4 regions of the Comamonas sp. w2-DMI genome follow, and region 2 is predicted to be linked to each of the others. Evidence: predicted binding sites of a transcription regulator. Region 2 holds the regulator's gene; each other region holds the start of a gene.
What was found. Region 2 encodes LexA, which represses DNA repair genes until DNA is damaged. Its sites were predicted from a motif close to ACTGTATNNNNATACAGT; they were not measured.
Positions count from the first base shown of each region.

Region 1 (2,854 bases), on a different contig from region 2:
CGCCGATGGCCACCGAAATGTCGTGGATCTCGTTGTTGGCGAACAGCCGGTCGCGGTCCACCTCCCAGGTATTGAGCACCTTGCCGCGCAGCGGCAGGATGGCCTGGGTTTCCTTGTCGCGGCCCATCTTGGCGCTGCCGCCGGCCGAGTCGCCCTCGACCAGGAACACTTCGTTGATCGAGGTATCGCGGCTTTCGCAGTCGGTGAGCTTGCCCGGCAGCACGGCCACGCCGGAGCCCTTGCGCTTTTCCACCTTCTGGCCGGCCTTCTGGCGCGTCTGCGCGGCCTTGATGGCGATCTCGGCCAGCTTTTTGCCGTAGTCCACATGCTGGTTCAGCCACAGCTCCAGCGCGGGGCGCACAAAGCCCGAGACCAGGCGCACGGCATCGCGCGAGTTCAGGCGCTCCTTGATCTGGCCCTGGAACTGCGGGTCCAGCACCTTGGCATTGAGCACATAGCTGGCGCGCGCGAACACGTCGTCGGGCATGAGCTTGACACCCTTGGGCAGCAGCGAGTGCATCTCGATGAAGGCCTTGACCGCCTGGAACAGGCCGTCGCGCAGGCCGCTGTCATGCGTGCCGCCGGCCGTCGTGGGAATCAGGTTCACATAGCTTTCGCGCAGCGGCGCGCCGTCCTCGGTGAAGCCCACGCACCAGGCCGCGCCTTCGCCCTCGGCAAAGCTGTCGTTGTTGCGGTCGGCAAAGCCCTCGCCTTCGAACAGCGGGATCACGGGCTCGCCGCTCAGGCTCTGCTGCAGGTAGTCGCGCAGGCCGCCCTTGAACTGCCAGGTCTGGTTGTCGCGCGTCTTTTCGTTGACCAGCGACACCGACACGCCCGGCATGAGCACGGCCTTGCTGCGCAGCAGGTGCACCAGTTCGCCCATGGGCAGGTGCGAGGATTCGAAATACCTGGCGTCGGGCCAGACACGCACCGTGGTGCCGCTCTTGCGCTCGCCGGCGGCCAGCGGCCGCACCTGCAGCGGCTCGATCACGTCGCCGCCCGAAAATGCCAGCGTGGCCACCTGGCCGTCGCGGTGGATCTGGGCCTGCAGGCGCGTGGCCAGCGCATTGGTCACCGAGACACCCACGCCGTGCAGGCCGCCCGAGAAGCTGTAGGCACCGCCGTTGCCCTTGTCGAACTTGCCGCCCGCATGCAGGCGCGTGAACACCAGCTCCACCACGGGCGCCTTTTCCTCGGGATGCAGGCCGAACGGGATACCGCGGCCGTCGTCCTCGACGCTGAAGGAGCCGTCGGAATGGATGGTGAACTTGATTTTCTTGCCGAAGCCGGCCAGCGCCTCGTCGGCCGCGTTGTCGATCACCTCCTGCAGGATGTGCAGAGGGTTGTCGGTGCGCGTGTACATGCCGGGGCGCTGCTTGACGGGCTCCAGCCCCTTGAGGACGCGGATCGAGCCTTCGGAATATTCGCTGGCGGAAGAAGAGGATGGTTTAGCTGCCATGGGGGCGGATTGTAGTGGCCTCTCCAGATAGAGGCTGGATAAATTCACAGTTGTTTGACTCCCAATACTCTCGCACAAACCCTAGCCCCCTGTCTTGTGCATTGGTTTGGCCGCGCGTTTGGGCAAGCCAGCCTGCCGCGCATGCGACGTCCTGCCCACGCCGAAAACCCGCAGTTTCGCTACAGTCATGCATTCGACCCCAGCGCGGCCTGCGCCGATGCGCGGGCTCCAGCACCCCATTGCGGACCAGGCATGACCAAGACAGCCACACCTCCCATGTCCATGGCACAGATTCTTCTGTGCGGCGGCGCCATCGTCACCCTGTCCATGGGCATACGCCACGGCTTCGGCCTGTGGCTGCAGCCCATCACCCAGCAGATGGGCTGGACGCGCGAGAGCTTTTCGCTGGCCATCGCGGTGCAGAACATCTCCTGGGGCATTCTGGGCATTTTCGTGGGCATGCTGGCCGACCGGCTCGGCGCCTTCAAGGTGCTGATCGGCGGCGCCGTGCTGTACGCGCTCGGCCTGGTCGGCATGGCCTTGTCGCCCACCACGCTGGTGTTCACGCTGACGGCCGGCGTGCTTATCGGCGCAGCCCAGGCCGGCACCACCTATGCCGTGATCTATGGCGTGCTGGGCCGCCAGATTCCGCTGGCGCGGCGCAGCTGGGCCATGGGCGTCACGGCGGCGGCGGGCTCGTTCGGACAGTTCTTCATGGTGCCCGTGGAAGGCGCGCTGATCTCCTGGCTCAACTGGTCCAACGCGCTGCTGGTGCTGGCGCTGCTCGCGCTGCTGATCGTCCTGCTGGCCTTCGGACTGCGCGAGCCGGGCTTCGGCTCGGGCACCGCCCTGCAGCGCGAGCAGACCGTGGCCCAGGCCCTCCGGGAGGCCTGGAGCACGCCCAGCTTCGTGCTGCTGACGGCCGGCTACTTCGTCTGCGGCTTCCAGGTCATGTTCATTGGCGTGCACATGCCCAGCTACCTCAAGGACTTCGGCATGGCGCCGCAGGTGGCCAGCTATTCGCTGGCCCTGGTGGGCCTGTTCAACATCTTCGGCACCTACCTGGCCGGCAACCTGGGGCAAAAGCTCCCCAAGCGTTACCTGCTGTCGGGCATCTACAGCCTGCGCTCGCTGGTGACGGTGCTGTTCCTGCTGGCCCCGCTGTCGCCCTGGTCGGTCTACATCTTCTCGGCGGCCATGGGCTTTCTGTGGCTGTCCACCGTACCGCTGACCAATGCCACCATCGCCCAGCTCTTCGGCGTGCAGCACCTGTCCATGCTGGGCGGCTTCGTGTTCTTCAGCCACCAGATCGGCAGCTTCCTCGGCGTGTGGCTGGGCGGCTATCTGTACGACCTGAGCGGCAGCTACGACATGGTCTGGTATCTGTCGATTGCC
Region 1 covers NZ_JBANEL010000017.1:60,580-63,433, forward strand. The annotation lists gene V8Z74_RS17380 (DNA topoisomerase IV subunit B) at 1-1,459, opposite strand, end outside; gene V8Z74_RS17385 (MFS transporter) at 1,736-2,854, shown strand, end outside.
Region 1: the regulator LexA is predicted to act here: its motif matches at 1,493-1,510, upstream of V8Z74_RS17380 (DNA topoisomerase IV subunit B).

Region 2 (2,854 bases):
GCATGGAGGCGGCCTTCAGCCCGGACTGCTGCCAGGCCCCGTGCTTGAGATTGGCGATGTACTGGGGCACTCGCCGCATGGCAGCCATGATGAGTGCCCAGGTCAGCTCCGCCGGCGCAATGGGGGAGCCGACACCCTCGGCGATCGCCACGCCATGGGCCGTGCAGGCCGCGACATCGATATGCGCACCCGCCTTGCCGGTCTGGGCGATCAGCTTGAGGCGCGGCAGCTTTTCCAGCAACTGCTTGGTGATCTGGGTGCGTTCGCGGATCAGAACAATGATGTCGGCATCGCGCAGGCGCACCGACAACTGTCCCACACCCTTGACGGTATTGGTGTAGACCTTTGCATTGAAAGGTTCCAGCAGACGGGCGCATTCGAGCTTGCGCACAGCATCTTGGTAATCGTCAAGGATCACGATGTTCATGCACCCGATTGTGCCTTGAATAGACTCATTTTTGTGAGCATTCAACGGCCACGGCGCATGGAACTGTTTGCAAATACTTCAAAAATCGGATGCAGGCCTTGCCGGTTTCTATGGCGCGGCGGGGCCGCCATGCATCAGGCGTGCAGCGCGCCTTCGTTGGCGGCCATGCGCTCCAGCGCAGCACAGACATCGGCCATGCGGCCCGAGATGAGCAGGCATTCGGGCTGATTGCGCGGCTCGCGCTGGACGATGCGCAGCATGCGCGGCTGGCTGCAGGCGGGAGTGGCTTCGAGCGGCAAGGGCATCTGGGCGGAGGGAACAGCGGGCGCCGTGGCGCGGCGTCGGGAGCGGCTTCGGCGCATGGTGAAAACGGCAGGCCGGGCCCGCGTATCTTCGGATGGGGAATTGGAGAGCATTGCATCGCGAGGCTGCGACTGTGCTGGCTTGGCTGGTGCCTGCGATGAGGCTTGCGACGCGGAGTTCTCTCGCACGGCGGCATGGCGATGGGCCTGAAGGGCAAAGCGTGTCAGAGACAGCAGAGGCAAAGCGAATCCCATGTGGCAACTCCTGTTCCAAGAAAGTTCTTGCGAGGTTGTGGACGGGGCAGGATTGCGTTTTCAGGCAAGGCTCCGCCCGGGGCAAGGCCTTCAAGCCTTGCGCCTACCACCCGGGCAGTGCTGTGGGAATCGGCCCAGGGCGCCAGTGCCGGCGCCGTGGAAGCACGCTACATGAACATGCTGTTGCGTATCAGGCCTACGGCCAGGCCTTCGATGGCGAAAGGTTCGTCCGGTGCGACGTGGATGACCTTGTAGTCGGGATTTTCGGGCAGCAGCTCTATGCCCTGCGGCGTGCGCCTGAAGCGCTTGACCGTGACGTCGTCGCCAAGACGGGCCACGACGATCTGGCCGTTGCGGGCCTCGTGCGTGGACTGCACGGCCAGCAGGTCGCCATCCATGATGCCGGCATCGCGCATGGACATGCCGCGCACCTTGAGCAGGTAGTCGGGCTTGGCCGCGAACAGGCCGGGCTCCACGGAATAGCTCTGGTCTATATGTTCCTGGGCGAGAATGGGCGATCCCGCCGCCACGCGGCCGACCAGGGGCAGGACCAGCGGCGCCAGCGCGGCCAGCGGCAGGGCGAAGCTGGTGCCGCGGGCGGCATTGATGGTGCGCACGGTATCGGCGCGCAGGCGGATGCCGCGCGAGGTGCCGCTGACCAGATCGATCACGCCCTTGCGCGCCAGGGCCTGGAGGTGCTCCTCGGCCGCATTGGCGGACTTGAACCCGAAGGTGCTGGCGATTTCGGCACGCGTCGGTGGAGCGCCGGTGCGCGCAATGGTCGACTGGATCAGATCCAGGATCTGCTGCTGGCGGGGGGTGAGCTTGGGATGGTCGGACATGTCGGGCGGCTTGGAGTTCTGGATCAGAATTTCCGAACAGTGATCTGATAATTTATACAGTATCTGTATTTTTAACCAGTTTTTTGCGAGGGGCAAGTGGCTGAGGCAAAGATTGTCATTTTGGGCACAGGAGGAACCATTGCCGGCCGGGCGCCAAGCCAGGGTGACGGCGTGGGCTACACGGCGGCACAGATCTCGGTGGAGGGATTGCTGCAGGCCATTGCCGGCCTGGACGCAGTGGCTGGTGCCTGCCGGCTGGAAGCGGTGCAGCTGGCGCAGATCGACAGCAAGGACATGGACTGGGCGGTGTGGAGACTTCTGCTGCGCGGCGTGGCCCAGCTGCTGGAGGACGCGCAGACGCGCGCCGTGGTGATCACCCATGGCACCGATACCCTGGAGGAAACGGCCTGGCTGCTGCAGGCCGCGCTGCAGCCCGCCAAGCCCGTGGTGCTGACCTGCGCCATGCGCCCGGTCACGTCGCTGCAGGCCGATGGGCCGCAGAATCTGCGCGACGCCGTGGCTGCAGCGGCGCAGGCCGCCGATGCAGGCGCCGGCGGAGCCGGTGTCTGGGTGATGGCGGCGGGCGCGCTGCACGCGGGCCTGGCGGTGCAGAAAGTCCACCCGTACCGGCTCGACGCGCTGCGTTCCTATGAGGGAGGGCCATGCGCCTATATGGAAGAAGGCATGCTGCGCTGGGTTGGCAGGCCGGCGGGTGCGGCGGTGGATGCGGGTGCGCGGCTGGCGCGGTGGCTGGATTGCGATGCGCTGCCTTGGGTGGAGATCGTTGCCTCCGGTGCGGTACAAAGCGCCAGGGCCGTGAGGGCGCTGGTGGCTGCGGGTGTGAAAGGCCTGGTGGTGGCCGGGACCGGCAATGCCACGGTGCATGCGCATATGCTGCAGGCCTTGCTCGATGCCCGCCAGGCCGGCGTGCGCGTGTGGTGCAGCACCCGTTGCCTGGAAGGTGTGCCGGTACTGCCGCCCGGGGCAGCGGGATTGGCGGCCGACCGGGAGCATTGGCTGAAGCAGTG
Region 2 covers NZ_JBANEL010000002.1:77,668-80,521, forward strand. The annotation lists gene V8Z74_RS03090 (D-2-hydroxyacid dehydrogenase family protein) at 1-427, opposite strand, end outside; gene V8Z74_RS03095 (hypothetical protein) at 562-789, opposite strand; gene lexA (transcriptional repressor LexA) at 1,152-1,826, opposite strand; gene V8Z74_RS03105 (asparaginase) at 1,947-2,854, shown strand, end outside.

Region 3 (2,854 bases), on a different contig from region 2:
GGCGAGCTGCAGATCGGCGCCGTGGGGCCGTTCCATGTGATCGAGATGGTTGCCGCCTATCGTGCCCGCCATCCGGGCATGAAGCTGTCGATCCGCATGGGCAATTCCCAGCAGGTGCTGCAGGACCTGGAGAACTACAGCACCGATGTCGCCGTGCTGGCCGGCCTGCACGACAAGTCCGGGCTGCTGGCGCGCGAGTATGCCTGCCATCCCATCATCCTGTTCGCTCATGTGGACCACCCGTTCGCGCGCCGTGCCAGCGTGGCGCTGCAGGAGTTGCATGGCCAGCCCCTGATCCTGCGCGAACAGGGATCCACCACGCGTTCGGCTCTGGAGGCCGTGCTCGCGGCCGCCCGCGTTCAGCCCGTGACCACGCTGGAAATCGGCAGCCGCGAGGCGATACGCGAGGCCGTGGCACGCGGCCTGGGCCTGGGCGTGATCTGCGAGGCCGAGTTCGTGCCCGACCCGCGCTTTCGCCCCGTGCGCATCGCGGGCGATCCGGCCAGCACCACCACTTATGTGTATTGCATGCGCGAACGCGGCGACAGCCTGCTGGTTCGCTCGTTCATGGACGCCTTGCAGAAGCGTGTCGGCGATCCGAGGATCTAGAACAGGCTGCGCTGGGCCTGCAGCAGCGACGGATGGTACTGGCCGCAGTCCAGCTGCACGCGCTCCCGGTTCAGGCCCAGCCGGCGGCAGGCCAGGGCAAAGCGCTGGGCCAGCATGTCGGACCAGAGGCCCGTGCCTTTCATGCGCTGGCCGAAGCGGCTCTGGTAGCTTCTGCCCTGCGCCCTGTCCTGCGCGTCCATGCCGTGCAGATCGCGTACGCGCTCCATCACGCGTGCGGCGCGGTCGGGATAGTGCAGCTGCAGCCACTGCTCGAACAGCGGCGCCACTTCCCAGGGCAGGCGCAGCACGGTGTAGAACGCCTGGCGCGCGCCGGCCTCGGCAGCGGCAGCCAGCACCTGTTCCATATCGTCGTTGAGGAACGGGATCTGCGGCGCCAGACTCACGCCTACGGGAATACCGGCCTGGGCCAGCGTTCGCACGGTGCGCAATCGCCGATGGGGCGCGGCCGCGCGCGGCTCCAGCCGGCGCGCCAGCTCGGGCTGCAAGGTGGTGATGGTGACATACACGGCCACCAGCCCTTGCCTGGCCAGCGGCGCCAGCAGGTCCAGGTCGCGCTCGACGCCGCTGCCCTTGGTGACGATGGAAAACGGATGCCGCGCCTCGGCCAGCACCTCGATCAGCCGGCGCGTGAGCCCGACCTCGCGCTCTATGGGCTGGTAGCAGTCGGTGACCGAACCCAGCATGACGGGTTCCGCCACATGGCTGGGGCGCGAGAGTTCCGTGCGCAGCAGCTGGGGCAGGTTTTCCTTGGCGATCAGCCGGGTCTCGAAATCCAGACCCGGCGAATAGCCCAGGTAGCTGTGCGTGGGCCGGGCGTAGCAGTAGATGCAGCCGTGCTCGCACCCCCTGTAGGGATTGAGCCCGAAATGGAAGGGGAGGTCGGGCGAATCATGGCGGCTCAGCGCCGAGCGGGCCTGCTCCCATTCCAGCGTGGTCTGCAGCGCTGCCAGCGCCTCTTCGCTGCCTGCCTCCTCCCAGCCGTCGTCGAAGGCCTCCCGGGCATCCCGGGCAAAACGGTGCGCGATGAAACTGGCCGAGCCCCTGCCCTTGAGCGCCTGCAAGGGCTGAAGCAGACGCACGGGCTCGCCCTGCCCTTCGTCCGGCAAGCACTCGGCATGGCGCCCTGGGCGAGCGGATGAATAGGGGCTTTGCATAATTCAACTGTATATAAATACAGTTAAATCTGCAAACACTGCCGCGCCAACCATGGCAAACATTTTTGCGGCCACGTACCGAATTCCACGCCAGCGCCCACCGGTCAAGCGAAGCCAGCTCACTTAACTAGAGCAAAACCGCCAAAATGGCAAGCAATCCGCACTGGCGCCGTGCGAGAAGCCTTGGCTTTCATGGCCGCTGCCCACACAATGGCTGCAATGCACCAACTTGGTGCTTTTCAAATGCCTTGGCCCGGACAACCCCGTTGCCCGGGCTTTTTTCCGTTGGCGCAAGCTGTTTTCTCCGCGCCCGCAGGATCACACCACCTTGCAAGGGAGTCACATCATGGAGCGCAAGCCCCACATCACTTTGTCGTCCTTGGATCTGGAGCGCATCGAAGCCCTGCTGGAAAAGCAGGCCGGCAGTTTTCCGGGCCGCGCCGCGCTGGAGGCCGAGCTGGACCGCGCCGACGTGCTGGAACCGGCGGAAATTCCGGCCAATCTGGTGACCATGAACTCCACCGTGCGCTTCACGCTGCTGGAGTCCGGCAAGACCAACACGCTGACCCTGGTCTACCCCAAGGACATGGACGGCAGTCCCGACAAGGTGTCCGTGTTCGCACCGGTGGGCATTGCGCTGCTGGGCCTGTCGGTGGGCGACCAGTTCCAGATGCCCAGCCCCACGGGCCAGGTCACGGTGCGCGTGGACGGCATCGACTTCCAGCCCGAGAGCGCCGGCGAGCTGCACCGCTGAAGGCCTGCACCCCGCCTCTCAACAAAAAAAGCAGCTTTGAAAGCTGCTTTTTTTGTGCATCAGGCAACAAGCCTGCGCCTTCAGCGCAAGCCTGCCACCACGGCCGTCAGCAGGCCCGCGCCGATCAGGCCGGCCTGCCAGCGCAGCGCCTCGTGCCAGGACGGCACATGGCGCTCGATCTTCTGGTAGAGCAGGTAGCCGGCCGCAATCGACAGCACGAATGCCGACACCATGCCGACCAGCGCAGCGGGAATCGAGGTCGGCCAGAAATGGCTTTCCACGGCATTGACCAGCAGGCAGACCGAAAAATGGATCA
Region 3 covers NZ_JBANEL010000018.1:101,432-104,285, forward strand. The annotation lists gene V8Z74_RS18165 (LysR substrate-binding domain-containing protein) at 1-609, shown strand, start outside; gene V8Z74_RS18170 (PA0069 family radical SAM protein) at 606-1,709, opposite strand; gene rnk (nucleoside diphosphate kinase regulator) at 2,131-2,538, shown strand; gene V8Z74_RS18180 (acyltransferase family protein) at 2,619-2,854, opposite strand, start outside.
Region 3: the regulator LexA is predicted to act here: its motif matches at 1,791-1,808, upstream of V8Z74_RS18170 (PA0069 family radical SAM protein).

Region 4 (2,854 bases), on a different contig from region 2:
CTTATGCCTACCGGGGCGTGGTCGTCAAGGCCTTTGCCGATGTGGAAGGCGCGCTGCTGTCGGCCAAGCGCCTGCAGGCCCAGTGGGAGCATGCGCGCCAGCGCGAGGCGGTGCTGGCACGCACGCTGGGCTTTGCCAAGGACCGTTACGAGGCCGGCTACGCGAGCTACCTCGAGGAGCTGGACGCCCAGCGCAATCTGTATGCGGTGCAGCAGGAAGTCATCAAGCTGCGCGAAGCCCAGCTGCAGAACGCCGTGGCGCTGTACCAGGCCCTGGGCGGCGGCTGGCAGACGCCGCCGGCCGCACCGGCCGCGGCGAAATGAACAGGGCGGCCCGGCCGCGCGCGTCCGGCATTCAGGGCAGTCCGAAATAACGCCAGAAGCCGTAGGCCACGGCGGCGGCCGCCGCCAGCGCCATCCAGCCCAGGGCACTGCCGCGCGGCACTTCGCCCGGCGCGAGGCCGGCTGACGGGGCGCGGGGCACTTCGCTGCGCAGGTCCAGCGCCTGGCCTTGTTCGGCGGCATCGACACGCCTTTTGGCCTCGGCCAGGCTCAGGTGGCAAGCCTCGCGCAGCAGCTTGACCGCCTCGATCTTGCGGCCCCGCGCCAGCTCGGCGGCAATGCGTAGCTCCAGGCCGGGCGGTGGCGGTGCATCGCCGGGCATCCATGGTTTTTATGGGGTTTGCGAGCTGAAAGCAAGAGTATTCATGCGGCAGCAGCTATTCAAGCCATAGCGGCATGCGCCATGGGCCTGCGGGTCTCCTGCGGCAAGCCCTTGCATCCCGGATTCAGGCAGTATATTCAGCGGTATATAGCGAGGCGCCTGGATCGGCTCGCCGTTGTCCGTTGGAGGTGGAGTTTGATGCAGGAATTTCTTCCCTATCTGCTGGCGTTGCATGGCGCGCGGGACTGGTTGCAGGCGGCCCGGGACTGCGGCCTGACCGAGGCCGAATTGCGCCGGGCCGTGCAGCATGCGCAGCGCGAATACGGCCAGGTGCTGGTCGTGGCCGGCAACGGGCATGTGGACTTCACCGCCGCAGGCGAGGAACTGGTGGCCCGGGCGCGCGAACTGGCCGGCGCCGTCGATGCGCTGCAGCGTTGCTTTGCCGAGTCACGCCGGAAATCCGTGGTTGCGCCGCTGCTGCAGCGCCGCTCGGTCTCGCCCAAGCGCCTGACGGGGCCGGGCCCCGACGCGGCGGAGATCGACCTGATGATCGAGGCGGCCCTGCGTGCGCCGGACCATGGCAGCCTGCATCCCTGGCGCGTGCTGGTGTTCGCGCAGGAGCACCGCACCCGGCTGGCCGATCTGTTCGAGCAGGAAAAGCTGCGCCGCGACCCGCTGGCGCCGCGCAGCGATATCGAACGGGCACGCGAGCATGCGACGCGCTCGCCGGCTCTGCTGGGCTTTGTGGTCTCGCCCAGGGCGCGCACGCAGGTGCCCTTGCGCGAGCAGTGGCTGGCCGCGGGCGCGGCCCTGGGCAACTTCATGAATGCCGCCCACCAGCTCGGCTTCGGCGGCATCGTGCTCAGCGGCGAACGCTGCTTCGATGCGGTGCTGGGTGCCCAGCTGGGCCTGGCATCCACGGAGTGGCTGGCCGGCTTTATCAGCCTGGGCCGCATTGCCCAGGCACCGCCGCAGCGCAAGCCCGTGGCGCTCGATGCCGTGCGTGCGCAGTGGATTCCCGGTCCGGCCCTTGCTGCGGCCGAGCTGGGGCCCCGGGTTTCCTAGCCCCCGGCCCAACAACCCGGCGTGCAGCGGGCACAACAGCGGCTTGCTATGATGGCTGTATATAAATACAGTCAGTGCGATTTTCGCTGCCTTGCCCGCGCCCATGCTTGCTCCCCATCGCTACTACTACCTGCACAATTTCCGGCAGGCGCTGGACTGGATAGGCGAACGCCATGGCGACCTGCTGGCTGCCGACGAGCAGCGTTTTCTCGCGCAGTTTGCAGCGCTGCCGCAGCTGTCCCAGGCGCTGATGGTGCGCATGCTGATGCGGCGCGGTCCCTGGTTCCGCGCCGGCAAGCTGGTCTACGAGGAAATCCCGGACGTGGCCGCAGCCGCAGCGCCCTTGCAGGAGGTGGGCTGGCTGGCGACGCAGGAGCCCATGGGGCTGGACGAGCTGTTTGCGCTGCACACCAAGCCGGAGCTGCTGCAGCTGTTTGCCGGCGCGGGACTGCCGGGCGGCCTGCGCAAGAGTGCGCTGCTGCAAGCCTTGCAGGCCGTCCATGCAGCGCCACGAACCTATGCGCAGTGGAACCCGGCTGCCCGGGAGCCGCTCTGGCGCGTGATGGTGGGCGAGATGTGCGAGCGCCTGCGGCTGATGTTCTTCGGCAATCTGCATCAGGACTGGTCGGAATTCGTGCTGGCCGATCTGGGCATCTTCAGATACGAGAGCGTGGCCTTCGATGCGGATTCGCGCGCCTTCCAGTCGCGGGCCGACGTCGACTGCTATCTGGCGTTGAGCGCCTTGCGGCAGGCGCTGGACGAAGGCGAGGATGCCGAAGTCCTGCTGCAGGCCGTGGCCAGTTGCGAAAACGCCAATCCCTGGCTGGAAAAGCGCCGCGCCAAGCTGCTGCTGCGCATAGGCCAGGCCTGCGAACGGGCGCAGGACTGGAGCCAGGCCGAGCGCGCCTATCTGCAATGCGGCTATCCGGGGGCGCGCCACCGGCGCATGCGCGTGTACGAGCGCATGCAGCGCTTCGATGATGCCCTGGCCCTGGCGCTGGCGGCCCAGCAGGCGCCCGAGAGCGACGAGGAAAGCCAGCGCGTGGCACGCATGCTGCCGCGGTTGCGGCGCAGCCTGGGGCAGGGCGGCACGACGCGCAAATCCGCGCCGGAATCGGCAGGCTCC
Region 4 covers NZ_JBANEL010000016.1:93,166-96,019, reverse strand. The annotation lists gene V8Z74_RS16935 (efflux transporter outer membrane subunit) at 1-323, shown strand, start outside; gene V8Z74_RS16930 (hypothetical protein) at 355-663, opposite strand; gene V8Z74_RS16925 (nitroreductase family protein) at 862-1,728, shown strand; gene V8Z74_RS16920 (VRR-NUC domain-containing protein) at 1,832-2,854, shown strand, end outside.
Region 4: the regulator LexA is predicted to act here: its motif matches at 1,783-1,800, upstream of V8Z74_RS16920 (VRR-NUC domain-containing protein).